DNA from 3 places in the Pseudomonas sp. 10S4 genome. Region 3 is predicted to be linked to each of the others. Evidence: predicted binding sites of a transcription regulator. Region 3 holds the regulator's gene; each other region holds the start of a gene.

Region 1 (7,971 bases), 2.1 Mb from region 3:
GGTTATTACGAACATCGGTAGTCCATTCCCTTGAACAACGTGTAAGACAAAATAGCTTTTTTAATCAGCCCTGAACAAATGCCCGCCCTGTTGCGGGCATTTTTCTTACAGCCGATTTTTCGTGTTTTTGGGTCCTTGACGCCTTCTACTCTTAACGCAACCCGAGCACGTGCAATACATGGCAATCCATTGAAACCCCACGCATCCATCGGACACTGGAGCACCCAAGCGATCCCCCGGCCAATCGTTCAGCGGCCTGATTCGCTGCGGTAAAAGTGCTGGCCCGGTTGTGCACAGAGTTCAACCAGCCAATCGACAAATACCCGCACCCGCCGGGACAACTGGCGGTGTGGCGGGTACAGCGCCGTAAGCGGCATGGCCGGCGGCGGTGCGTCGCTGAGCACTTGGCACAGACGCCCTTCCTTCAGTTGCCGGGCAACGTGATAGTACGGGGCCTGGACCAAACCATACCCGGCCTCACACGCGGCCATGTAACCGTCAGCGCTGTTGACCGAAACCTGCTTGGGCAAATCGAGTTGCTGCAACTGTCCCTCGACCACAAACTCCAGCCCGAAGCGCGCGCCGGTGGTAGCAGAGAAATACTCCACCATCTGATGGCCCGGCAAATCGGCCAGGCACTGGGGTGTGCCGTGACGTTGCAAGTACTCGGGGCTGGCGCAGGTCACCTGATCCAGCATCACCAGCGGCCGCGCCACCAGCGAGTCATCCATGGGCGAACCACCCCGCAGCACGCAGTCCACACCTTCGCGAATCAGGTCTACCGTGCGGTCATTCAAACCGATTTCCAGTTCGATCAACGGGTACCTGGCAGTGAACTGCGGCAATGCAGGGATCACGATCAACCGCCCTATCCCCGCCGGCATATCCACTCGCAGCAAACCCTTGGGGTTGTGCCGGGCAGCGGAAAATACCGCTTCGGCTTCCTCAAGATCCGCCAGCAAACGCACGCACCGTGGGTAATACGCCGCGCCGTCGAGCGTCAGGCTGATCTGCCGGGTGGTTCGCTGCAGCAGTTGCACACCCAGATGGGCTTCAAGCTGCTTGATCAGAATGGTCACCGAGGCACGGGGCATTTGTAGGCTGTCGGCAGCCTTGGCGAAACCGCCCAGTTCGACGATCCGGGTAAACACGCGCATGGCGTTGAGACGGTCCATGGTTCGGGCTCAGTGGGTAATTATTTAGAAATAACGAATAGTGATAGCAGTTTTAGCCGGTTTATCTGGTTTCTGTCGAGGTGAACAATGGTGGCTCACATTTTCAAGGAGCTGATCTCATGCAAACACGTCAACTGGGCAAGAACGGACCGCAAGTGAGCGCCATCGGATTGGGCTGCATGGGCATGACCGATTTCTACACCACCGGCACCGACACCCGTGAAGCCACCGCCACCCTGCACCGGGCGCTGGAGCTCGGCATTAACCTGCTCGACACCGCTGACATGTACGGCCCGCATACCAATGAAGAACTGATCGGCAAAGCCATCGTCGGCAAGCGCGACCAAGTGTTCCTCGCCAGCAAGTTCGGCATCGTTCGCGACCCGGCCAACCCCTCAGCACGGGGTGTCGACGGTCGGCCGGAATACATTCGCAAGTCCATCGACGGCACCCTCAAGCGCCTCGGCGTGGATACCCTGGATTTGTACTATCAGCACCGGATCGACCCGCAAGTAGCCATCGAAGAAACCGTCGGCGCGATGGCCGAGCTGATCAAGGCCGGCAAGGTCCGCTACCTGGGTTTGAGCGAAGCATCGGCCGCCACGCTTGAACGGGCGCACAAGGTGCATCCGATCAGTGCACTGCAAAGTGAATACTCGCTGTGGAGCCGCGATCAGGAAGACAACGGTTGCCTGGCCGCGTGTCAGCGCCTGGGCATCGCTTTTGTCCCGTACAGCCCGCTGGGCCGTGGCTTTCTGACCGGTGCGTTGAAAAGTCCGGACGACTTTGCAGCTGACGACTACCGCCGCTTCAGTCCGCGTTTTCAAGGGGAGAACTTCGGGAAAAACCTGCAACTGGTGCAGCAAGTCGAGGCGCTGGCCGCCGACAAAGGCGTGACTGCCGGGCAACTGGCGTTGGCCTGGGTCCTGGCGCAAGGCGATTACTTGATCCCGATTCCCGGGACCAAGCAACGTAAATACCTGGAGGAAAATGTCGCAGCGCTGGAGGTGAAACTGAGTGCTGGCGAGTTGCAGGCGCTGGAAGCGATATTCCCGGCCAACGCCACCGCGGGCTTGCGCTACCCGGAAGCGGTGATGCAAATGCTCGACCGCTGATCAACCGGTTTCTGGCCCGTTCAACGTATTGAGCGGGTCAGAAGATTACTTGTCCTTCTTCTTGACCGTCGAGCCGTTGGTTTCGCCGTAGGTCTTGAGGTTCTGCAGCACGTAGATTGCTTTTTTGTACTCAGGGACCAGGTAGTTAGCGTACTTGTTGCCCTTGAGGTTGTTGGTCTGGATGTTATCCAGTTGAACGGCAAAGTACTCCAGGGCGTTGAACTTCGCATCGGGGTCGGTCGGAACACCGAATTTATCGAATTTGGAGCCTGCGTTCAGCAACGTCAGGGCGGTCACATCGCCGATGATGCCCTTCTGCTTCAGGTAGGTGCTCATGTTGCTTAACTGCTTGACCGAGATGTTTTCCGGATCGAAGCCCTTGACCTGCTTGAACAATGATTGAGCATCCATTTTCGCCCGGTCGAGCACCAGCGGATTGGTGCCCACCATGGATAGGATCTCTCGCACCTTGGCACTTTGGGTTACTGGTTTGGCATTGGGCGAACCCTGGCGAAGCAGCACTCCCGGTTTGGCAGTCCAGTTGCCGACCAGACCGATAGTCATGACCGTGCTCCTGACAGCGCGACGATATTCCAATGTCCGTGCGACATAAAAAATCCTTGTTTAAGCGAGATGAATGCGCGGAAGTATCGGCGCGATGAGAATGCCTACCTACAAGTATTTCGCCTTTTTACAATTTTTGTACATTTACGATACAAATCACTGAAGCCCCTGTTTCATTGGCCTACACGATATTTTTCATTTTGGTATAGCCGAGGCATCGCTGTCATATCCATCTGATCCTGCTTATTTGTACCAAGACCGTTACTCACCATCCGTCCTCCTAACACCTTTCTTGTACGTCCGTACCTAAAGCTCACCCCAAGCGGGCCGATAAAGCTTCGAAGCCCGCCATTTTCGAAATCCGAATCCCAACAATAAAAACGCAGCACAAGGACCGGTCCCATGCCCGCATTCCGTACCATTCAGGCTCGCTACACGCTGTTTCTGGTCCTGTTCATCCTGCTGCTTTCGGTACTCACGGTGGTGGGTATCAGCCAGTTGGTCGCGCCGAAACTGCGCCATACCGAAGAACAGGTCGCCCTCAACCGCATTGCCGAAGTTGCCGAGCAAATCCAGGGCGAACTGAACAAGGTGCAAGCCCAGCAACGCAGCATCACCCAGACCATACCCCTGCTCGACAGCGCCGCCATTGATACGGTGCTGCCCGGTTTGGTGGACCAGTACGGCGAGCTGAAAGTGTTTGGTGGCGGGATCTGGCCTTTGCCCGGCCAACGTGAAGCGGGACGCAACAAGTTCAGCACCTTCTGGCACCGTGACAGCTCCGGCAAACTGGCCGTCAACACCTTCTGGAACAGCGACGCCGCGCCCAACTACTACGACCAGAGCTGGTACAAGGGCGGCATGCAAACCCCGCGCGGTCAGTGCGCGTGGGCTGCCGCCTATAAGGATGACGCCAGTGCCGAGCCGCGCACCAACTGCGCGATGGCCATTCAGAAAAATGGCGTGGCCTACGGTGTGTCGACCATCGACGTGACCCTGGGCTTCTTCAACGATCTGATCGCACGCAAGGAAAAAGACCTCGGTGCCGAAATGCTGATCGTCGAAGCCGACGGCAAAATCATCAGCAACAGCTCACGCATCAGCGGGCCGGTCGTGCTGAAGAACATCAGCGAACTGGCCGGCAACTCGCCGTTCGCCAGCCAGGTCAAGGCGGGCCTGCAAAACCGTGACCAGGCGCAGCGGGTCGAATTCGACAACAACGGCGAAGCCAGCACCTTCTTCATGCGCCCGATCGAAGGCACGCCGTGGTTCCTCGCGACTGCCCTGCCGACCAAGCTGATCACCGCTCAACGTGACGATGTATTGAACACCTTGAGCCTGTTGCAGATTCCGATGGTGATTCTGTTGGTTCTGCTGCAGATCTACGCGATTCGCCAACTGATTCATCGCATGAAAATCCTCAAGGCCAACATCGATGCACTGTCTGCCGGCGATGCCGACCTGACAAAGCGCATCACCATCCGTGCCGAGGATGAACTGGGCGCCATCGGCCACTCGGTCAACGCCTTCATCATCTACTTGCAGAACATGATTGGCGAAGTCACCCAAGCCACCGGCGCCATGGCTTCGGGTCTGGACAACCTGCAACGCACTTCCGCGCACACCAGTCAGATTCTGGTGCGTCACGCCTCGGAAACCGATCAGACCGTTACTGCCATCACCGAAATGAGCTCCACCGCCGACAGTGTTGCGCAGAACGCTGCTGAAACTGCTGCTTTCACCCAGCGCGCCAGCGAACACGCGGATCGCTCGCGGGTTGTGGTCGGCGAAGCTTCCAGCAGTGTCGTGGCGCTGATTGATGAAGTGGCCAGCGCCACCCACAAAGTTGAAAACATGCAGCAGGACGCACAACGGATTACCGAGATTCTCGGGGTGATCGGCGCGATTGCCGGGCAAACCAACCTGTTGGCGCTCAACGCGGCAATTGAAGCGGCACGCGCCGGTGAACAGGGCCGGGGCTTTGCGGTGGTGGCCGATGAAGTCCGCGCCCTCGCCGCCCGGACCCAGGCCAGCACCTCGGAAATCAACGAAATGCTCAAACGCCTGACCCAAGGCGTGAGCTCTTCGGTGGCGGCCATGGAAAACACCCAGGCCAGCTGCCAATCCGCTGCGGATGCCACAGCGCGGGTCAACTCCGGCCTGGATGAAATGGCCGGCTCCGTCAGCCATATCAACAGCCTGAGCACCCAGATTGCGACCGCCGCCGAGCAGCAAAGCGCCGTGACCGAAGAGATCAACCGCAGCATGGTACAGATCCGCCATATGGTTGATGAGTTGGTTAAAAGCGGTCATGCCAGTGAACTCAACACTCAGCAGTTGCTGGAAGCGAATAGCCGGGTGAGCGCGATCATGGGGCGGTTCAAGGTTCGTTAACCCTTTAGCTGACTGACGAAGCTCCCTGTGGCGAGGGAGCTTGCTCCCGCTGGGCTGCGAAGCGGCCCCTCTTCAGACAGATCCTGCACTCAGATCTTGCGACGGCTGCGCCGCCGAACGGGAGCAAGCTCCCTCGCCACAGAAAGCCTCGTACATCACACCATCCTGCATTACTTCGAAACACTCTCGCCCCTCTTTGTTGGTTAAAGTAGTCAAAATGCCTCTTTTTTGGACCGCCCTCCGAGTCGAGATCCTCCCATGCGAACCCATCTGCGTCTGATCGCCCTGAGCGCCCTGTTTATCTCCTCCCTGGCCCAGGCCGCCGATCTGATCCCCATCGAAGTGCACCGTGATGCCAATTGTAGTTGCTGCAAAAAATGGATCAGCCACCTCGAAGCCAACGGCTTCAAGGTCGAGGATCACGTCGAAGCAAACATGAGCGAGTTCAAGCAGCAGCACGGCGTGCCGCCACGCCTGGCGTCCTGCCACACGGCGCTGATCAACGGCAAGTTCGTCGAGGGTCATGTGCCGGCCGAGCAAGTGCTGGCCCTGAGCAAGCGTGACGATCTGCTGGGTGTGGCGGCTCCCGGCATGCCGATGGGCTCGCCCGGTATGGAAATGGATGGCATGAGCGACGCCTATCAAGTCATCGGCCTGACCAAGACCGGCACCGACGTGGTGGTGGCGGACTACCCCGCCCATTGATGTTCGGCGCGTACATCGGGCTTTTTTGCGGCGTTCGGTGCGGCGACGCTGCTGCCGTTGCAGTCCGAAGCGGTGCTGGTGGGGTTGTTAATCAGCGATCGTTACTGGATCTGGGCACTGTTGGCGGTCGCGACCCTGGGCAATGTCCTCGGCTCATTGCTGAACTGGTGGCTGGGACGTGGCATCGAGCGCTTTCGCGAGCGGCGCTGGTTTCCGGTCAGCCCCCGGCATCTTGAAACGGCCCGAAAGCATTATCAGCGCTACGGTCATTGGTCGTTGCTGCTCAGTTGGGTGCCTGTGATCGGTGATCCGCTAACCCTGGTGGCTGGCGTCATGCGTGAGCCCCTGGGGCGATTCCTGCTGATCGTGAGCCTCGCCAAAGGCGCCCGTTATGCGGTGCTGGCCCTGATAACACTCGGCTGGATGGGTTAAAAACTGTGGGAGCGAGCTTGCTCGCGAAAGCTGTGTATCAGCCAACATTTATTTTGAAGCTGCCGGCCTCTTCGCGAGCAAGCCCGCTCCCACATGGATTGCATTGGCTGACCGGCATTGAGTCATTGCCTGTTATTAATGTCACCCTAATCGTGCCCTTCCAGCATCCGCAGATTTCCCACGGAGTTCTTCTATGACCCTCTCACGCTGGCTGCCCTGCCTGCTGCTGACCGCCACTCTACCCATCCTGGCTCACGCCGAAGGTCCGGAATATGGACCGGAACTCCAGGGCTTCGAGTATCCCTACACGGTCAAGCATTTTGCCTTCCAGTCCCAGGGTAAATCCCTGCAAATGGGTTACATGGACGTCGCCGCCCATGGCAAGGCCAACGGGCGCAGTGTGGTGCTGATGCATGGCAAGAATTTCTGCGGCGCGACCTGGGACAGTTCGATCAAGGCCCTGAGCGAGGCCGGCTACCGAGTGATCGCCCCGGACCAGATAGGCTTCTGCACCTCCAGCAAACCAGACAATTACCAATACACATTCCAGCAACTGGCGACCAACACCCAGAAGCTACTCAAGGCCCTGGGCATCCAGAAGGCCACCTTGGTCGGGCACTCCACCGGCGGCATGCTCGCCACCCGTTATGCGCTGCAATACCCGGAACAAGTCGAGCAATTGGCGCTGGTCAATCCCATCGGCCTGGAAGACTGGAAAGCCCTCGGCGTACCGTATCGCACCGTCGATCAATGGTATGAACGGGAGCTGAAAGTCACCGCCGACGGGATCCGCACCTATGAACGCAACACCTATTACGCCGGGCGCTGGAAGCCGGAGTTCGATCGCTGGGTCGACATGCTCGCCGGCCTGAACAAAGGCCCGGGGCATAAACAAGTGGCGTGGAACTCGGCGCTGATCTACGACATGATCTTCACCCAGCCAGTGTTCTACGAGTTCAAGGACCTGAAAATGCCGACCTTGCTGCTGATCGGCACCTCCGACACCACGGCCATCGGCAGCGACATCGCCACCCCCGAGGTCAAGGCGAAGCTCGGTCACTACGACGTGCTCGGCAAGCAAGTGGCAAAACTGATTCCACACTCGACCCTGGTGGAATTCCCGGGCATGGGCCACGCACCGCAGATGGAAGAGCCGACGCAATTTCATCAGGCCCTGCTCGACTGGCTGAACAAAACCAACCCTGTTCGTTGATGAGGTAAGGCTGATGGCTGTGCAGATTGCGGTGATCGATGACTGGCAGGACGTGGCCAGCGGCGTGGTGGACTGGTCGGTGCTGGACAGCATCGGCGAGGTGAACTTTATCCATGACTACCCGGCCGACAACGACGCACTGGTCGAACGCCTGGGCGCGTTCGAGGTGATTTGCGTGATGCGTGAGCGCACGCGCTTCGACGAAGACCTGCTGCGCCGCCTGCCCAAACTCAAGCTGCTGGTCACCGGCGGTATGCGCAACGCGGCGCTGGATCTGAAAGCCGCTGCTGCGCTGGGCATTCAGGTCAGCGGCACCGACAGTTACAAGCACGCCGCCCCGGAACTGACTTGGGCGCTGATCATGGCCGCGACC
Region 2 (7,971 bases), 3.6 Mb from region 3:
GATGCGCCGGCCAACCAGTTCACCCTCGCCGAACTGAAAACCCTCGACGCCGGCAGCTGGTTCAACGCCGCTTACCCGGATCGTGCGCGTCCGGCCTACGTCGGCCTGAAGATTTTGACCCTCGATGAAATCATCGACATCGCCCAGGGCAATCCGCTGCACAAGCCCGGCCTGTACATCGAAACCAAAGAACCAAAGCAATTCCCCGGCATCGAGCATGACCTCAAGGAGAAACTCCAGGATCGCGGCTGGCTGAGCCCGGCGGGTTCGAAACTGGCGAAGAGCGAGCTGTCGGTCGGTCAGGGCAAAGGCAAGGTCGTGCTGCAAACCTTCGAGAAGAGCAGCCTCGAATTGCTGCAAAAGAAATGCCGAACGTGCCGAAGGTCCTGTTGCTGTGGGTCGGTGAAGGCAGTATCGAGCCGAAATCCAAAGTGACCTTCGTGGAGTCCGGCGACAAGGACAAAGCCACTTACTACGCCAAGCAAGAGCCGAAAAGCAAAGCCGAATTCCAGCAATGGATCGAGTACGCCAAGGCCCAGGGCGCAATCGGCACCGGCCCTTCGGCGGCGCTGACCAAGGGCGGCGATCAGAGCTATTCGGATCTGGTGCAACCCTGGATGAACCAGTACACCCACGATCAGGGCATGCTGGTGCACGTCTACACCGTCGACGATGCCGTGGATTACCAGAAGGTGATGGACGCCGGCGTCGACGGCATCTTCACCAACCGCGCCAGCGAACTGCTGAAGTTCTACAAACGGCCAGCCGCTGGCACCGTGGCGCAATTGCTGCAGAACAACGGCTACTGATCGGCACCTGACGCGACACCACGTCAACTTCTTCGCGAGCAAGCCCGCTCCCACACTGGATCGCAGTCGTTCACAGACTCTGTGTATGCAGGCGATCCAATGTGGGAGCGGGCTTGCTCGCGAATGCTTTTCAGCAGTCGAGGGGTAATTAAGGGTGAATTAAGTTGCGCTGGCTAACCTGAGCCCACTTAAACAGCTCACCCAAGGAAAGAACCTCATGAAAACCCTGACTGCCCTGTTCGCCGCCGCTGCCCTGACCGTTACTGCGGGTCTGGCCCAGGCTGACGTTCGCCCGGACTTGATTCCGGGGCTGCTCAAGGCCGGCACTATCATGGACCTGGAAAAACTCAACCAGGCCGCCCTCGCCCAGCACCCAGGCACTACGGCGGCGAACATCACCGACACCGAGCTTGAGCAGAAGGCTAACGCTTACGTCTATCAGGTAGAAATCCGCGATGCTAAAGGCGTGAAGTGGGACGTGGACCTGGACGCCAAGACCGGCCAGGTGCTGAGCAACAAACAGGACAAGTAATCACCGCAATCCCTGTAGGAGCGAAGCTTGCTCGCGAAGACGGCAGCACATTCAACATTGATGTGACAGACACACCGCTTTCGCGAGCAAGCTTCGCTCGTACACGTTTTTTGATAACGCACGATCTTCGGGTCGTGCGTTTTTTTGTGCCTGCGTGCGCCAGGGGTCACTAGAATCCGTTCGCGGCGCAGAACGGCACGTTGTTTACCTTCAGCCTGCCGACAGTGGATTAAGCCGTAGTACTGACCATCGACCCGGAAGTGCTGCTGCCTTCGTCTTGTAACGCCTGCACCAACGCCGAGGTGGCGGTTTCCAAAGAGCCCGAGGTGGCTGAGAGCTGCGACTGCGCGGCGGCAACAGCGGCGGCTTTGGCATCGGGGCTTTCTTGCTTGGCCTGAGCCGCTTGCAGTTGCTGCTGTTGTTCCTGCAATTGCTTTTGCAGTTCGGCGATCTGCTTGCGCAGCTCTTTTACGGCATCGGAATCGGTGCTGCTGCTCGAACTGCTACTGTCGCCAGCCGGCGCGGCGCCGCCAGCAGAAGCCTTGGTGCTATCGCTGGAAGTTGTGGTGCTGGAGGTGGTGGAGGTTGCTGACGTACTGTCGTCAGTGCTGCCGTTGATCGAGGTTTGGCTCGTCGGCGTCGAGAGGGTTTGGTTGATCGAAACAGAGGTGATGCTGACCATGGGGCTTATCCTATTTGGGTTCAGGTTAAATCCATCATCGACATCGTTTAGCCGGACTTGAGATCAACTGTGTACCGACTCGGTAAGCAAGCCGGTACACAGCCTTTTCGGTTACGCGCTCAGGCGCGACGTCACTTCATTCAACTGCCCCGACAACCCGTGCAGGTTGTGGCTCGCCGCTTCAGTGCGCTGCACGTGGTCCAGGTTGGTACTGGCGATGCTGGTGATCTCGGTCAGGTTGCGCGAGATGTCTTCGGCCACCGACGTTTGCTCTTCGGCCGCCGTGGCGATCTGGCGGTTCATGTCGCGGATGGCTTCCACGGCATGGGTGATGCGCTCCAGCATGGCGCCGGCCTGGGTCACTTGCTCGACACTTTCTTCGCTGCGCGATTGACCGCTTTCAATCGCCTGGGCCGCGTCCACCGCGCCGGTTTGCACGGTCTGGATGATCTGGTTGATTTCGATGATCGACGCCGCCGTGCGCTGGGCCAGACTGCGGACTTCATCGGCCACCACTGCGAAACCGCGTCCGGCTTCACCGGCGCGGGCCGCTTCGATCGCCGCGTTCAGCGCCAGCAAATTGGTCTGCTCGGCGATGCCGCGAATCACTTCCAGCACCTTGCCGATACGCCCGCTGTCGGTTTCCAGACGACGGATCACGGTGGCGGTGTTGGCGATCTCGCCGCGCATTTGAGTGATGGTGTGAATGGTGCCCTGCATGACTTTTTCGCCCTGCTGGGCGGACTGGTCGGCATCATCGGCCGCGCGTGCTGCGTCCGCTGCATGACGAGCAACTTCCTGCGCGGTGGCAGACATTTCGTTCATCGCCGTGGCTACCTGATCGGTGCGGTTGAACTGCTCGTTGGTGCCGTTGGCCATCAACGTGGCGATGGAGTTCAGCTCGCCGCTGGCGCTGTCCAGGTCCGACGCACTGCGCTGCAAACGGGTGAAGGTTTCGGCAAGGAAATCGCGCAAGGTGTTGGCGGCCATCGCCAGTTTACCCAACTCGTCTTCACGGCTGCTGGCCACGCGTTCGGCGAATTTGCCCTGGCTGAGTTGTGCCACGTAGTCGATCAGTTTGCGAATCGGGTCCACCAGGTTTCGGTTGATCAGCCACAAGCTCAACAGCCCGATCAGCAGCCCGGACGCGAGCATCACGATGATCCCCAACAACACCGTGCGATCGGCACTGGCGCTGATCAATGCCGACTGCTCGGTGCCGTGCTTGCGCAGCTCGCCGACCAACTCGCTCATCTGATCGCTGGTGGCGCGGTCCATACCCTTGACCGCGTTGTCGCCTGCAGTTGGATCGGCACCGGCAGCAACATAGGCATCACGACCTTTCTGATAGGCGTTGCCCAACTGACGATGTTCGTCACGCAGGCGTTCGATGCTGCTCTTGAGTTGGCTATCCAGACCTTTCTGCCCGGCCAGTTCGCCGAGAATGCCCTGCACGTCGCGCTGACGGTCCTCGAATTGCTGCCAGTATTTGTCCAGGTCCGCCGGCTGTTTGCCGCGCAGCAGAACGTTTTTCCACTCCTGAACCTGCACCTTGAATTGCAGGTTGGCTTCATCGATCAATTGCGACGTGCGCAGTGGGCCGTCGATCAGGTTGGCGTAACTTTGGACGCCACTGGACAGGAAGTGAAAGCAGGCCAAAGCGATCAGCAACATCGCCAACAGACTGCCGCTCAGTAACGCGAGGATTTGGGCTCTCAGGGATTTTTGCAGCATCGAGTGATACTCATGACAGGAAAGAAGCACGCCTGATTGGGCGTGAAAGACGTCCAAACTTCCCTGTCTGCAATCTCGGCTCGTGGCCAAAGCCGCGCAACCTAACACCTGCGTCATCGGCGTGCCAGAGCGCTTCTTGAATCAATCCCGACCATCGGTAACGCACACGTTTGCGTCGCCGTGCAACTGTCACAAAACCGTCAAAACTCCTTGCGATGATGCGGCCCAAGTGAACCTGTGAACCCGCGACAGGCGCTTCCTCTCAGCGAGACCTCATGAACCACAGCATCGACCAAAGCCATCGCGACACTGACTTGTTCGGCCTGCTTTACGGCTTCCGTTTTCGTCCCGGTGAGCGCGGCCGGGAGATCGACTCGGCCGAGGCCCTGCGATGCTTGCAACACACCGAAGACAACGACGAATTCCTCTGGTTGCACCTGAACCTGGCCCACGCCGCGTGCGAGCGCTGGATGAAAAGCCATCTGGAATTGCCCGAGGAGTTTTTCGAGGCGCTGCACGAAGGTTCGCGCTCGACCCGCATCGAGCATGTCGATTCGGCGTTGCTGGCGGTGGTCAACGACGTGGTGTTCAACCTCAGCAGCATGGTGTCTTCGGATGTCTCGACGCTGTGGGTCTGCGCCCGCAGCAAGCTGATCATCAGCGCGCGATTGCAACCGTTGCACTCGGTGGACAAGCTGCGTTCTTCGGTGAAGGCCGGGGAATGCTTTCGCTCACCGCTGGAGTTGCTGGTGCACCTGCTGCGCGATCAGGGCGAAGTGCTGACGCAGATCGTGCGCAAGACCAGCCAGAGTGTCGATCAGATCGAAGATGAGTTGTTGTCTTCGCGGCTGTCGACCAACCGTGCTGAGCTGGGCGCCAATCGCCGGGTACTGGTGCGGTTGCAGCGGTTGTTGGCACTTGAACCGGGGTCGCTATTGCGCCTGCTCAACCGTCCGCCGCAATGGTTGCAGAAGGAGGACGTCAAGGAGCTGCGCAAGTCCACCGAGGAGTTTGCGCTGATCATCAACGACCTCACGGCCCTCGGTGAACGGATCAAGCTGTTGCAGGAAGAAATCGCGGCCAACCTCAACGAACAGAGCAACCGCACGTTGTTCACCCTGACGGTGGTGACAGTGCTGGCATTGCCGATCAACATCATTGCCGGTTTTTTTGGCATGAACGTCGGCGGGATACCGCTCTCGGGCGACCCGGAAGGGTTCTGGATTCTGGTGGCATTGGTCGCGACGTTTACCGTGCTGGCCGGGCGCTGGGCGTTTCGCAAGCGCCAGGATTATTGAGTCACCGCGATCCCTTGTGGCGAGGGAGCTTGCTCCCGCTGGGTTGCGAAGCGACCCCCAGCACTCTCCCAGGCAAACCGTGCCAGCAGGATTAGCGACTGCTTCGCAGCCGAGCGGGAGCAAGCTCCCTCGCCACAGGTCGTGCCTTGCCTGTAGATCAGTAGTGGATTCCGATCAACGGAAATGCAAAAGAAACCCAAACCCTGACCCACCGCAGTCTCTCTGTCATATTTTGAAACGATCATGGGCGATACTCCTTCCTCACTCAGGATTGTCCGTGATGGCTACTCCTTCCTTGTCCGCTGGTCAGGCGCCTGCCCGCAGCGCCAGACCGCACTTCGATAAAAAACCCGGCCTGTTCACCTTCGTGATTTTCTTCGGGGTGCTGGCCAGCGGGTTGTTGTTCACCGCCTACAGCCTGATGCACGACATGCACGAACTCGGCACGGTGGTAACCACCTGGACACCGTTTCTGCTGCTGGGCGTGGCGCTGCTGATCGCCCTCGGTTTTGAATTCGTCAACGGCTTCCACGACACCGCCAACGCGGTGGCCACGGTGATTTACACCAACTCGATGCCGCCGAACTTCGCGGTGGCCTGGTCCGGGTTCTTCAATTTTCTCGGTGTATTGCTTTCGAGTGGCGCGGTGGCGTTCGGTATCATCGCGTTGCTGCCGGTGGAGCTGATTCTGCAAGTCGGCTCCTCCGCCGGGTTCGCGATGATCTTCGCCCTGTTGATCGCGGCGATCCTGTGGAACCTCGGCACCTGGTGGCTGGGCTTGCCGGCCTCCTCGTCGCACACCCTGATCGGCTCGATCATCGGCGTCGGCGTCGCCAATGCCCTGATGCATGGCCGCGATGGCACCAGCGGCGTGGATTGGGCGCAAGCCACCAAGATCGGTTACGCGCTGCTGCTCTCGCCGTTAGTCGGCTTCGGCTTTGCCGCACTGTTGCTGCTGGCCCTGCGGGCGTTCGTCAAGAATCGTGCGCTGTACAAGGCACCGGAAGGTGATGCGCCGCCACCTTGGTGGATTCGCGGTTTATTGATTCTGACCTGCACCGGCGTGTCCTTCGCCCACGGCTCCAACGACGGCCAGAAAGGCATGGGCCTGATCATGTTGATTCTGGTCGGCACCCTGCCGATGGCGTATGCGCTGAACCGCACCATGCCGGCCGATCAAGCGTTGCAGTTCGCCGCCGTCGCCGAAGTCACCCAGCAAGCCCTAGTGAAAAGTGCACCGCTGCCGACACCTGCCGACCCGCGTGCAGTGCTGTCCGATTACGTGCGCAGCAAGGAAGTCACGCCGCAACTGGTGCCCGCCCTCGCCTCGCTGGCCGGCAACATCGGGAACGAAGTGAAGGGCTACGGCTCGCTGTCGAAAGTCCCGGCCGAAGCCATGGGCAACGTGCGTAACGACATGTACCTGACCAGCGAAACCATTCGCCTGATGGACAAGAACAAGGTCGGTAACTTCGACGCTGACACCACCGGCAAGCTGCAACTGTTCAAGCAACAGATCGACAACGCCACGCGCTTCATTCCGCTGTGGGTGAAGATCGCCGTGGCCATCGCGCTGGGGCTGGGCACCATGGTCGGCTGGAAGCGCATCGTGGTGACGGTCGGTGAAAAAATCGGCAAGACCCACCTGACGTATGCCCAGGGCGCGTCGGCCGAAACCGTGGCCATGCTGACCATCGGTGCCGCCGACATGTTTGGCCTGCCGGTGTCCACCACCCACGTTTTGTCTTCAGGGGTGGCCGGGAGCATGGTCGCCAATGGCGGCGGCTTGCAGATGAAGACCATCCGCAACCTGATGATGGCCTGGGTGCTGACCTTGCCGGCGGCGATCCTGTTGTCGGGCAGTTTGTACTGGTTGTTCACCAAATTGTTCTGACCCACCAAGGATTTGTAGGAGCGAAGCTTGCTCGCGAAAGCGATCTGTCAGTCAACATCAGTGTTGAATATGAAATCGCCTTCGTGAGCAAGCTTCGCTCCTACACAGGTCAGTCAAAAGATCGCAGCCTTCGGCAGCTCCTACGGGGGCGAATATGTCCCGGCCTGGTTCATTCCGGAGCCGGGATTTTTTTGCCTGGCCTAAGCATTTCGTCGCAAATGCAGCCGTTCTCACTTTTATTGACCCACCAAGCGATGGATCGCACTTCAGTTTGTTACCGTGGTGCCGATTCTTAAGAGACTCGATGCATTCAGGAGTGCGAACCGTGAATCTGTACATCAATCAGCTTCAGAAAAAAGCTGACTTCAAAGAAGCCATCTACGCCGGCGACATCTTCTTGAACACTGAGCTACGCGCTGCCAAAGCGCTGTGCGCGTTCGCCCAGGAAAGCATCACCGCCGCCTTCAATGGCGAGACTAACCACCAGGCCCTGCATACCTTGATGCCGGTGGAAGAATTCGTTGTGCTGGTGACGCGCCTCAAGGGCCAGTTCACCAACAGTCTGCGCGCCAAGGAATTGATCCTGAGCTTCATCGATGAAATCGGTGTCGACCCGCACGAATACATTTTCGACGTGCCGCGTATTCGCGTCGTGCCCAACTACGAATACCTGCACGCGGGCGTCAGCTACGCCTACAAGCCCCATCGCGATACCTGGTACGGCAGCGTCGATTGCCAGATCAACACCTGGATGCCGGTGCACACCATCAGCCCCGACCAGACCATGATGATCAATGCTGGCTACTTCGACATGCCGGTGAAGAACACCTCCAGCGAATGGAGCCTCAACGACTGGATCAGCAACCAGCGGCATAAAGCCAAGGACAACCTCAAAGAGGAAGTCCGCGTGCACCCAGTGCCGCTGGAAGCGATCAACAGCGCCTCTGAAATGCGCGTGGCCGGCAACACCGGTGACATGCTGATCTTCTCCGGCTCGCACCTGCACGGTACTGTTCCAAACC
Region 3 (7,971 bases):
CAGGTAATCCCCTCTCTGGCCACAGGCTGTTCTATTCCACGCCCCGGCAAAAGTTGGAAGGCTTCTTGCAGTAGCCGCTCTGCGTCTGTTTCAGGCGTCAAAAGTTTGCTTTAAAGGAACGGGGAAAACCGGTGGATCGCTCTCAGTTAATCAACAGTGCTCGCGCTAACGTCGCCGACTTGAGTCGGGGCAATCTGGGTGTGCCGCTGTTGCTGCTGGTCATGCTGGCCATGATGATGTTGCCGGTGCCGCCGTTCCTGCTGGACGTGTTTTTCACGTTCAACATTGCGTTGTCCATCGTCGTATTGCTGGTCTGCGTCTACGCCTTGCGGCCGCTGGATTTCGCGGTGTTCCCGACCATTTTGCTGGTGGCGACGCTGATGCGCCTGGCGCTGAACGTGGCCTCCACGCGAGTGGTGATGCTCCACGGTCAGGAAGGGCATGCCGCCGCGGGTAAGGTGATCCAGGCCTTCGGTGAGGTGGTGATCGGCGGTAACTACGTGGTCGGTATCGTGGTCTTCGCGATTTTGATGATCATCAACTTCGTCGTAGTGACCAAGGGTGCCGGGCGGATTTCCGAGGTGAGCGCGCGCTTCACCCTCGACGCGATGCCCGGCAAACAGATGGCCATCGACGCCGACCTGAACGCCGGCCTGATCGATCAGAACCAGGCCAAACTGCGCCGGATGGAAGTCGCCCAGGAAGCCGAGTTCTACGGGTCCATGGACGGTGCCAGCAAGTTCGTGCGCGGTGACGCCATCGCCGGCCTGCTGATCCTGTTCATTAACCTGATCGGCGGCATGGCAGTCGGTATTTTCCAGCACGGCATGAGCTTCGGCGACGCTGGCAAGGTTTACGCGCTGTTGACCATCGGTGACGGTTTGGTGGCGCAATTGCCATCACTGTTGTTATCGACAGCGGCTGCGATCATGGTGACCCGTGCTTCCGGCTCGGAAGACATGGGCAAGCAGATCGGTCGCCAGATGTTCGCCTCGCCGAAAGCGTTGGCGGTGGCAGCCGGCCTGATGGCAGTGATGGGCCTGGTGCCCGGCATGCCGCACTTCTCCTTCCTCAGCATGGCGGCCCTGGCGGCCGGCGCTGCGTACCTGTTCTGGAAAAAGCAGAACGTGGTCAAGGTTCAGGCCTTGCAAGAGGTCAAGCGTCAGCAAGAGCTGCTGCCATCCCCGGCCCGCGCCCAGGAAACCAAGGAGCTGGGCTGGGATGACGTGACCCCGATCGACATGATCGGCCTGGAAGTCGGCTATCGCCTGATTCCGCTGGTGGATCGCAATCAGGGTGGTCAGTTGCTCGCGCGGATTAAAGGCGTTCGTAAGAAGCTCTCCCAGGATTTGGGCTTCCTGATGCCGACTGTGCATATCCGTGACAACCTCGACCTGGCGCCAAGCGCTTATCGCCTGACCCTCATGGGCGTGATCCTCGCAGAAGCCGAGATTTACCCGGATCGCGAGCTGGCGATCAATCCGGGGCAGGTCTACGGCACGCTGAATGGCATTACCGCCAAAGATCCGGCTTTTGGTCTGGAGGCGGTCTGGATTGAAGTCAGCCAGCGCGCCCAAGCCCAGTCCCTCGGTTACACCGTGGTCGATGCCAGTACGGTAGTGGCGACCCACTTGAACCAGATTCTGTACAAACACTCCAGTGAGCTGATTGGCCACGAGGAAGTGCAGCAACTCATGCAATTGCTGGCCAAAAGCTCGCCAAAACTGGCAGAAGAGTTGGTGCCGGGCGTTGTTTCGCTGTCGCAGTTGCTCAAAGTCTTGCAGGCGTTGCTCGCCGAACAAGTGCCGGTACGGGACATTCGCAGCATTGCCGAGGCCATCGCCAACAATGCCGCCAAGAGTCAAGATACTGCCGCGCTGGTGGCCGCAGTGCGCGTCGGCGTATCCCGCGCTATCGTCCAAAGCATTGTAGGGACTGAGTCGGAGCTACCAGTTATCACTCTGGAGCCAAGGTTGGAACAGATATTGCTCAATAGTCTTCAGAAGGCAGGACAAGGCTCGGAAGAGGGCGTTCTGCTGGAGCCAAGCATGGCAGAGAAGCTGCAGCGTTCGTTGATCGATGCCGCGCAGCGTCAAGAGATGCAAGGTCAACCGGTGATTCTGCTGGTAGCCGGTCCGGTTCGCGCGATGCTTTCGCGATTCGGCCGACTGGCAGTCCCGGGTTTGCATGTGTTGGCTTACCAGGAAATTCCTGACAACAAGCAAGTGACCATCGTTGCGACAGTAGGGCCCAACGGCTGAGGTAGTGGTTTATGCAAGTTAAGCGTTTTTTCGCCGCCGATATGCGTCAGGCCATGAAACTGGTTCGTGATGAGCTGGGCGCTGATGCGGCCATTATTGGCAACCGCCGGATCGCCGGTGGTGTCGAGCTGACGGCAGCCCTGGATTACAAATTGTCGGCGCTGGCCCCGCGCGTTCCGAACATGGAACTCGAGGATGAGCTGCGCAAGACCCAGTCGCGCATCGTGACTGCCCAGGCCGAACTGAGCCTGCGCGGCGATGGCGAGACCGACGGTGACAAGACCACCAATCGCCAGTTGTTCGCCGGCTTGCCGTTGACCGCTGCCGAGCCATTGGTTGAGCCGACTTACGCCGCGCCGCGTCGTCAGGCACCGGCGCCTGCGCAAGCCTCCGGCGGCGTTGACCCACGGGCCTTCGATTCGATGCGTTTCGAGCTCAACAGCCTGCGCGAACTGATGGAAGTGCAACTCGGCTCCCTGGCCTGGAATCAGTTGCAAGGCAGCCGTCCGGCCCAGGCGAACCTGTGGCGTCGCCTGCAACGCATCGGCTTGTCCGGCCCGTTGTCGCGCGATCTGCTAGCGCTGATTACCGATATTGAAGAACCTCGTCAGGCCTGGCGCATGTTGCTGGCGCACCTGGCGCGGATGATCGCCACACCGGAAGTCGAGCCACTGGAAGAGGGCGGTGTGATTGCCATGGTCGGCCCTGCCGGCATGGGCAAGACCACCACGCTGGCCAAGCTCGCCGCCCGTTACGTGCTCAAGTACGGCGCGCAAAACATCGCGCTGGTGAGCATGGACAGCTACCGTATCGGTGCTCAGGAACAACTCAAGACATTGGGCCGGATTCTTAATGTGTCGGTGACCCACGTCGATCCGGGCCAGTCGCTGGTTCAGGCGCTGGACCCGCTGCTGCGTAAACGCGTGGTGCTGATCGATACTGCCGGCCTTCAGGCCAGCGATCCGGCATTGCGCATGCAGCTCGAAAGCCTGGCCGGTCGTGGCATCAAATCAAAAAATTATCTGGTCCTGGCAACCACCAGCCAAAAACAGGTTCTAACCGCCGCTTATCACAGTTACAAGCGTTGCGGGCTCGCTGGCTGCATCCTGACTAAACTGGATGAAACGGCGAGTCTGGGCGAGGTGTTGAGCCTGGCTATCAGTCATGAATTGCCGGTGGCTTACCTCACCGATGGTCCGCGTATCCCGGATGATTTGCATCTGCCGCGACGTCATCAGTTGGTCAGTCGCGCGGTCAGCGTGCAAATGCAGGAAGAACCCAGCGAAGAAGCCATGGCTGACATGTTCGCTGATATTTACCACAGCCCGACCAAGCAGGTTGGCTGAGGTACTAATGAACAGTTTTTGTACCTACATCGATGGTCTGCCATGCATTGTTCAGTTGATGAACGCGCAGCCAGTAATGTGGCCTCCGTCTATGCAAGACAAGGTAAAGAAATAACATGGGCAGCATGCATCCCGTACAGGTGATCGCGGTGACCGGCGGCAAAGGTGGCGTCGGGAAGACTAACGTGTCAGTGAACTTGTCCCTGGCTCTAGCTGAGCTCGGCCGGCGCGTCATGCTGCTGGATGCCGATCTGGGGCTGGCGAACGTCGACGTTCTGTTGGGACTGACGCCAAAACGTACCCTGGCCGACGTGATCGAAGGCCGCTGCGAGCTGCGCGACGTTCTGTTGCAAGGCCCGGGCGGTATTCGCATCGTCCCGGCCGCTTCCGGTACCCAGAGCATGGTTCATCTGAGCCCGGCCCAACATGCCGGCCTGATCCAGGCCTTCAGCGATATCGGCGACAACCTCGACGTACTCGTGATCGACACAGCTGCCGGTATTGGTGACTCGGTAGTCAGTTTTGTCCGCGCCGCCCAGGAAGTGTTGCTGGTGGTCTGCGATGAGCCGACCTCCATCACCGACGCCTACGCGCTGATCAAACTGCTGAATCGCGATTACGGCATGAACCGCTTCCGCGTCCTGGCCAATATGGCCCAGAGCCCGCAAGAAGGTCGCAACCTGTTCGCCAAGTTGACCAAGGTCACGGACCGCTTCCTCGACGTCGCCTTACAATACGTCGGCGCCGTGCCTTACGACGAAAGCGTGCGCAAGGCCGTGCAGAAGCAACGTGCCGTCTACGAAGCCTTCCCGCGCTCCAAGTGCGCCCTGGCGTTCAAGGCGATTGCACAGAAGGTCGACACCTGGCCACTGCCGGCCAACCCGCGCGGGCATCTGGAATTTTTCGTCGAGCGTCTCGTGCAACAGACCGCAGGACCCGTCCTATGACAGCCAGTGGCTACAACCTCTACAAGAAGTCGGCACGTGACTCGCAGTACGAGCTGATCGAGCGTTACGCGCCACTGGTTAAACGCATTGCTTACCACTTGCTGGCACGTTTGCCGGCCAGTGTTCAGGTGGAAGACCTGATCCAGGCCGGGATGATCGGCCTGCTTGAAGTATCGACCAAATACGACGCCAGCAAAGGCGCGAGTTTCGAGACGTACGCGGGCATTCGAATCCGCGGCGCGATGCTCGATGAAGTACGCAAAGGGGACTGGGCGCCACGTTCGGTCCACCGCAATACCCGCATGGTCAGCGACGCAATTCGCTCGATTGAAGCTAAAACCGGCCGTGACGCTAAAGATCACGAGGTTGCGGCCGAACTCCAATTGAGTCTCGACGATTATTACGGGATTTTGAACGACACCTTGGGCAGCCGCCTGTTCAGTTTCGACGACCTGTTGCAGGACGGCGAACACGAAGGGCTGCATGAGGACGGCGCCAGTGCTCATCTGGAGCCGTCACGCGATCTGGAAGATGAACGTTTCCAGGCTGCGTTGGCGGACGCGATTGCCAATTTGCCGGAGCGTGAGCGACTGGTGTTGGCGCTGTACTACGACGAAGAGCTGAACCTCAAGGAAATCGGTGAGGTCCTGGGGGTCAGCGAATCGCGTGTCAGCCAGTTACACAGCCAGTGCGCGGCCCGTTTGCGGGGGCGTTTGGGGGAGTGGCGAGCGCGCTGAAGGCAGTGTGGGGACACTGCGAACGAGGCTGGTGTGGTGTTGAACTGCAGCGGTCTCGATCTGTTGTGCTCCAGACAGTCATTTGAGTGCTTTGCCGGATTGATTGAAGTGGCGTGTCCAGGTGCTGGGCGCGTTTAAGACTGCTTGGAGGTCGAATTGGACAAGAACATGAAAATCCTCATCGTTGATGACTTCTCAACGATGCGGCGGATCATTAAAAACCTGTTGCGTGACCTTGGGTTCACCAACACGGTCGAGGCTGACGATGGCATCACTGCCATTCCGGTTCTCAACAGCGGCAGCATCGACTTTCTGGTAACGGACTGGAACATGCCTGGCATGACCGGTATCGATCTGCTGCGCCACGTGCGCGCCGATGAAAGACTCAAGCACCTGCCGGTGCTGATGGTGACTGCTGAAGCCAAGCGCGAGCAAATCATCGAAGCGGCCCAGGCCGGTGTAAACGGCTATGTGGTCAAACCCTTCACGGCCCAGGCGTTGAAAGACAAAATCGAGAAGATTTTCGAACGCATCGGTTGAGAAACTGCGCCACGGGGGAGCTATGGACCATAACGAATCTTCACAGGGCGACTTTGAGTCGACCCTGAAAAAACATGCCCGCGAACTGGTCGACAGCCTTGAAAAAGGCAAGTTTGGCGACGCTGTGCAACTGATCCATGAGCTCAATCAGACCCGTGACCGCGGCCTGTACCAGGAAGTGGGCAAGCTCACTCGTGAGCTGCATAGCGCGATCGTCAATTTTCAGATTGACCCGCACATGCCGCAAGCCGAGGAAGTTTCGCAGATCACGGACGCCACCGAGCGTCTGGGTTATGTGGTCAAGCTGACCGAGGCCGCAGCCAACCGCACCATGGACCTGGTGGAAAACGCCACGCCGCTGGTCAACGGCCTGAGCAATGAAGCCCAGGCGTTGAGCACCGACTGGGGACGGTTCATGCGTCGCGAAGTCGGGGCTGAAGAGTTCCGTGAGCTGGCGCGGCGGGTCGACGGTTTCCTGACACGCAGCAGCGAAGACAATCGCGTGGTGTCGAGCAACCTGAACGACATTCTGCTGGCTCAGGATTACCAGGACCTCACCGGTCAAGTGATCAAGCGCGTGACCCAATTGGTCACCGAAGTTGAAAGTAACCTGCTCAAGCTCGTGCTCATGGCCAGTCAGGTAGACCGCTTTGCGGGTATCGAACATGACCGTGAAGCGATGCTGGCTGAAAAAGATCCGCAAAAACATCTCTCTCAGGGTGAAGGTCCGCAGATTCATGCCGATAAAAGAGAAGATGTTGTGTCCGGTCAGGACGATGTGGACGATTTGTTATCCAGCCTAGGATTTTAGAGTTTTAGAATTTCAGGTTTTTTAGGTTTTTAGACCTTAGGAGCACCCCCTTAATGAGCTTCGGCGCCGATGAAGAGATCCTTCAGGATTTCCTGGTTGAGGCCGGCGAGATTCTAGAGCAGCTGTCCGAACAACTGGTTGAGCTGGAAAGCCGACCGGATGATGCGGACTTGCTCAATGCAATTTTTCGCGGTTTCCACACTGTAAAAGGGGGCGCCGGCTTCCTCCAGCTCAATGAGCTGGTGGAGTGCTGTCACATCGCCGAGAACGTGTTCGACATCCTGCGCAAGGGTGAACGACGCGTCGACTCGGAACTGATGGACGTGGTTCTCGAAGCGCTGGACGCAGTGAACGGCATGTTCACCGAAGTCCGCGAACGCAGTCCGATCACGGCTGCCACTCCAGAATTGCTTGCGGCACTGGCCCGTCTGGCCGAGCCGCAAAGCGCCGATGCAGCGGCTCCGGTTGCTGACGCGGTGGAAGAACCGGCCGCTGAAAGCGAGTCGGGCGACATTACCGATAACGAATTCGAACAACTGCTGGACTCGCTGAATGCCGTCAAGGCTCAGGCCGAGGCCCCGGCGGCTGCTCCTGCACCGGCCGCCGATGCATCGGCCAGCGACGAAATCACCGACGCCGAGTTCGAGTCGTTGCTCGATCAGCTGCATGGCAAAGGCCAGTTCGCGGTCGATGCCGTGGCCGCGCCTGCTGCCCCGGCTGCCCCGAAAGCGCCGGGCGACAGTTCGGACATCACCGACGACGAATTCGAAGCACTGCTCGATCAACTGCACGGCAAGGGCAACTTTGCTGTGGACGCGCTGGAATCGGCCATTGCCTCGGCACCGGCCCCGGCGGCGCCAACCGCTAAAGCGGCCGGCGGTGATCTGATTTCCGATCACGAGTTCGAATCGCTGCTCGACGAGTTACACGGTAAAGGCAAGTTCACCGAAGTCGGCACCGGGGCAGTGGTTTCCGCGCCAGTCGCCAAGGCGCCTGCCGCTGCCGCGAAACCTGCGGCTAAAGCCCCTGAGCCTAAAGCTGAAGCGCCGAAACCGGCGGCTGCGGCTGCTCCGGCACCTGCTCGCGCCGCACCGGCGGCACCGCCACCGGAAAAACCGGCCAGCGAAGCCGAGACCACCGTGCGGGTTGATACTGCGCGGCTGGACGAGATCATGAACATGGTCGGCGAATTGGTACTGGTGCGTAACCGCTTGGTTCGCCTGGGCGCCAACAGTGCCGACGAGGCCATGTCCAAAGCTGTGTCGAACCTCGACGTGGTGACGGCTGACCTGCAAACCGCGGTCATGAAGACCCGGATGCAACCGATCA

What was found. The regulator FliA, encoded in region 3, starts transcription of late flagellar genes. The targets are predictions, from matches to a motif close to CTAAAGTTTNNNNNNNNNNNGCCGNTAA.
Region 1: the regulator FliA is predicted to act here: its motif matches at 3,161-3,188, upstream of RHM58_RS27205 (methyl-accepting chemotaxis protein).
Region 2: the regulator FliA is predicted to act here: its motif matches at 3,871-3,898, upstream of RHM58_RS00560 (methyl-accepting chemotaxis protein).

What each region holds. Positions count from the first base shown of each region.
Region 1 covers NZ_CP133774.1:5,807,849-5,815,819, forward strand. Annotated here, with positions in the region: gene RHM58_RS27190 (LysR family transcriptional regulator) at 249-1,175, opposite strand; gene RHM58_RS27195 (aldo/keto reductase) at 1,295-2,290, shown strand; gene RHM58_RS27200 (hypothetical protein) at 2,336-2,854, opposite strand; gene RHM58_RS27205 (methyl-accepting chemotaxis protein) at 3,257-5,248, shown strand; gene RHM58_RS27210 (DUF411 domain-containing protein) at 5,507-5,953, shown strand; partial or broken gene RHM58_RS27215 (YqaA family protein) at 5,953-6,385, shown strand; gene RHM58_RS27220 (alpha/beta fold hydrolase) at 6,579-7,598, shown strand; gene RHM58_RS27225 (D-2-hydroxyacid dehydrogenase family protein) at 7,612-7,971, shown strand, end outside.
Region 2 covers NZ_CP133774.1:108,987-116,957, forward strand. Annotated here, with positions in the region: partial or broken gene RHM58_RS00545 (glycerophosphodiester phosphodiesterase) at 1-809, shown strand, start outside; gene RHM58_RS00550 (PepSY domain-containing protein) at 1,027-1,341, shown strand; gene RHM58_RS00555 (hypothetical protein) at 1,571-2,023, opposite strand; gene RHM58_RS00560 (methyl-accepting chemotaxis protein) at 2,135-3,757, opposite strand; gene RHM58_RS00565 (transporter) at 4,033-5,055, shown strand; gene RHM58_RS00570 (inorganic phosphate transporter) at 5,336-6,949, shown strand; gene RHM58_RS00575 (hypothetical protein) at 7,275-7,971, shown strand, end outside.
Region 3 covers NZ_CP133774.1:3,731,124-3,739,094, forward strand. Annotated here, with positions in the region: gene flhA (flagellar biosynthesis protein FlhA) at 132-2,261, shown strand; gene flhF (flagellar biosynthesis protein FlhF) at 2,273-3,607, shown strand; gene fleN (flagellar synthesis regulator FleN) at 3,724-4,554, shown strand; gene fliA (RNA polymerase sigma factor FliA) at 4,551-5,291, shown strand; gene RHM58_RS17405 (chemotaxis response regulator CheY) at 5,460-5,831, shown strand; gene RHM58_RS17410 (protein phosphatase CheZ) at 5,854-6,642, shown strand; gene RHM58_RS17415 (chemotaxis protein CheA) at 6,696-7,971, shown strand, end outside.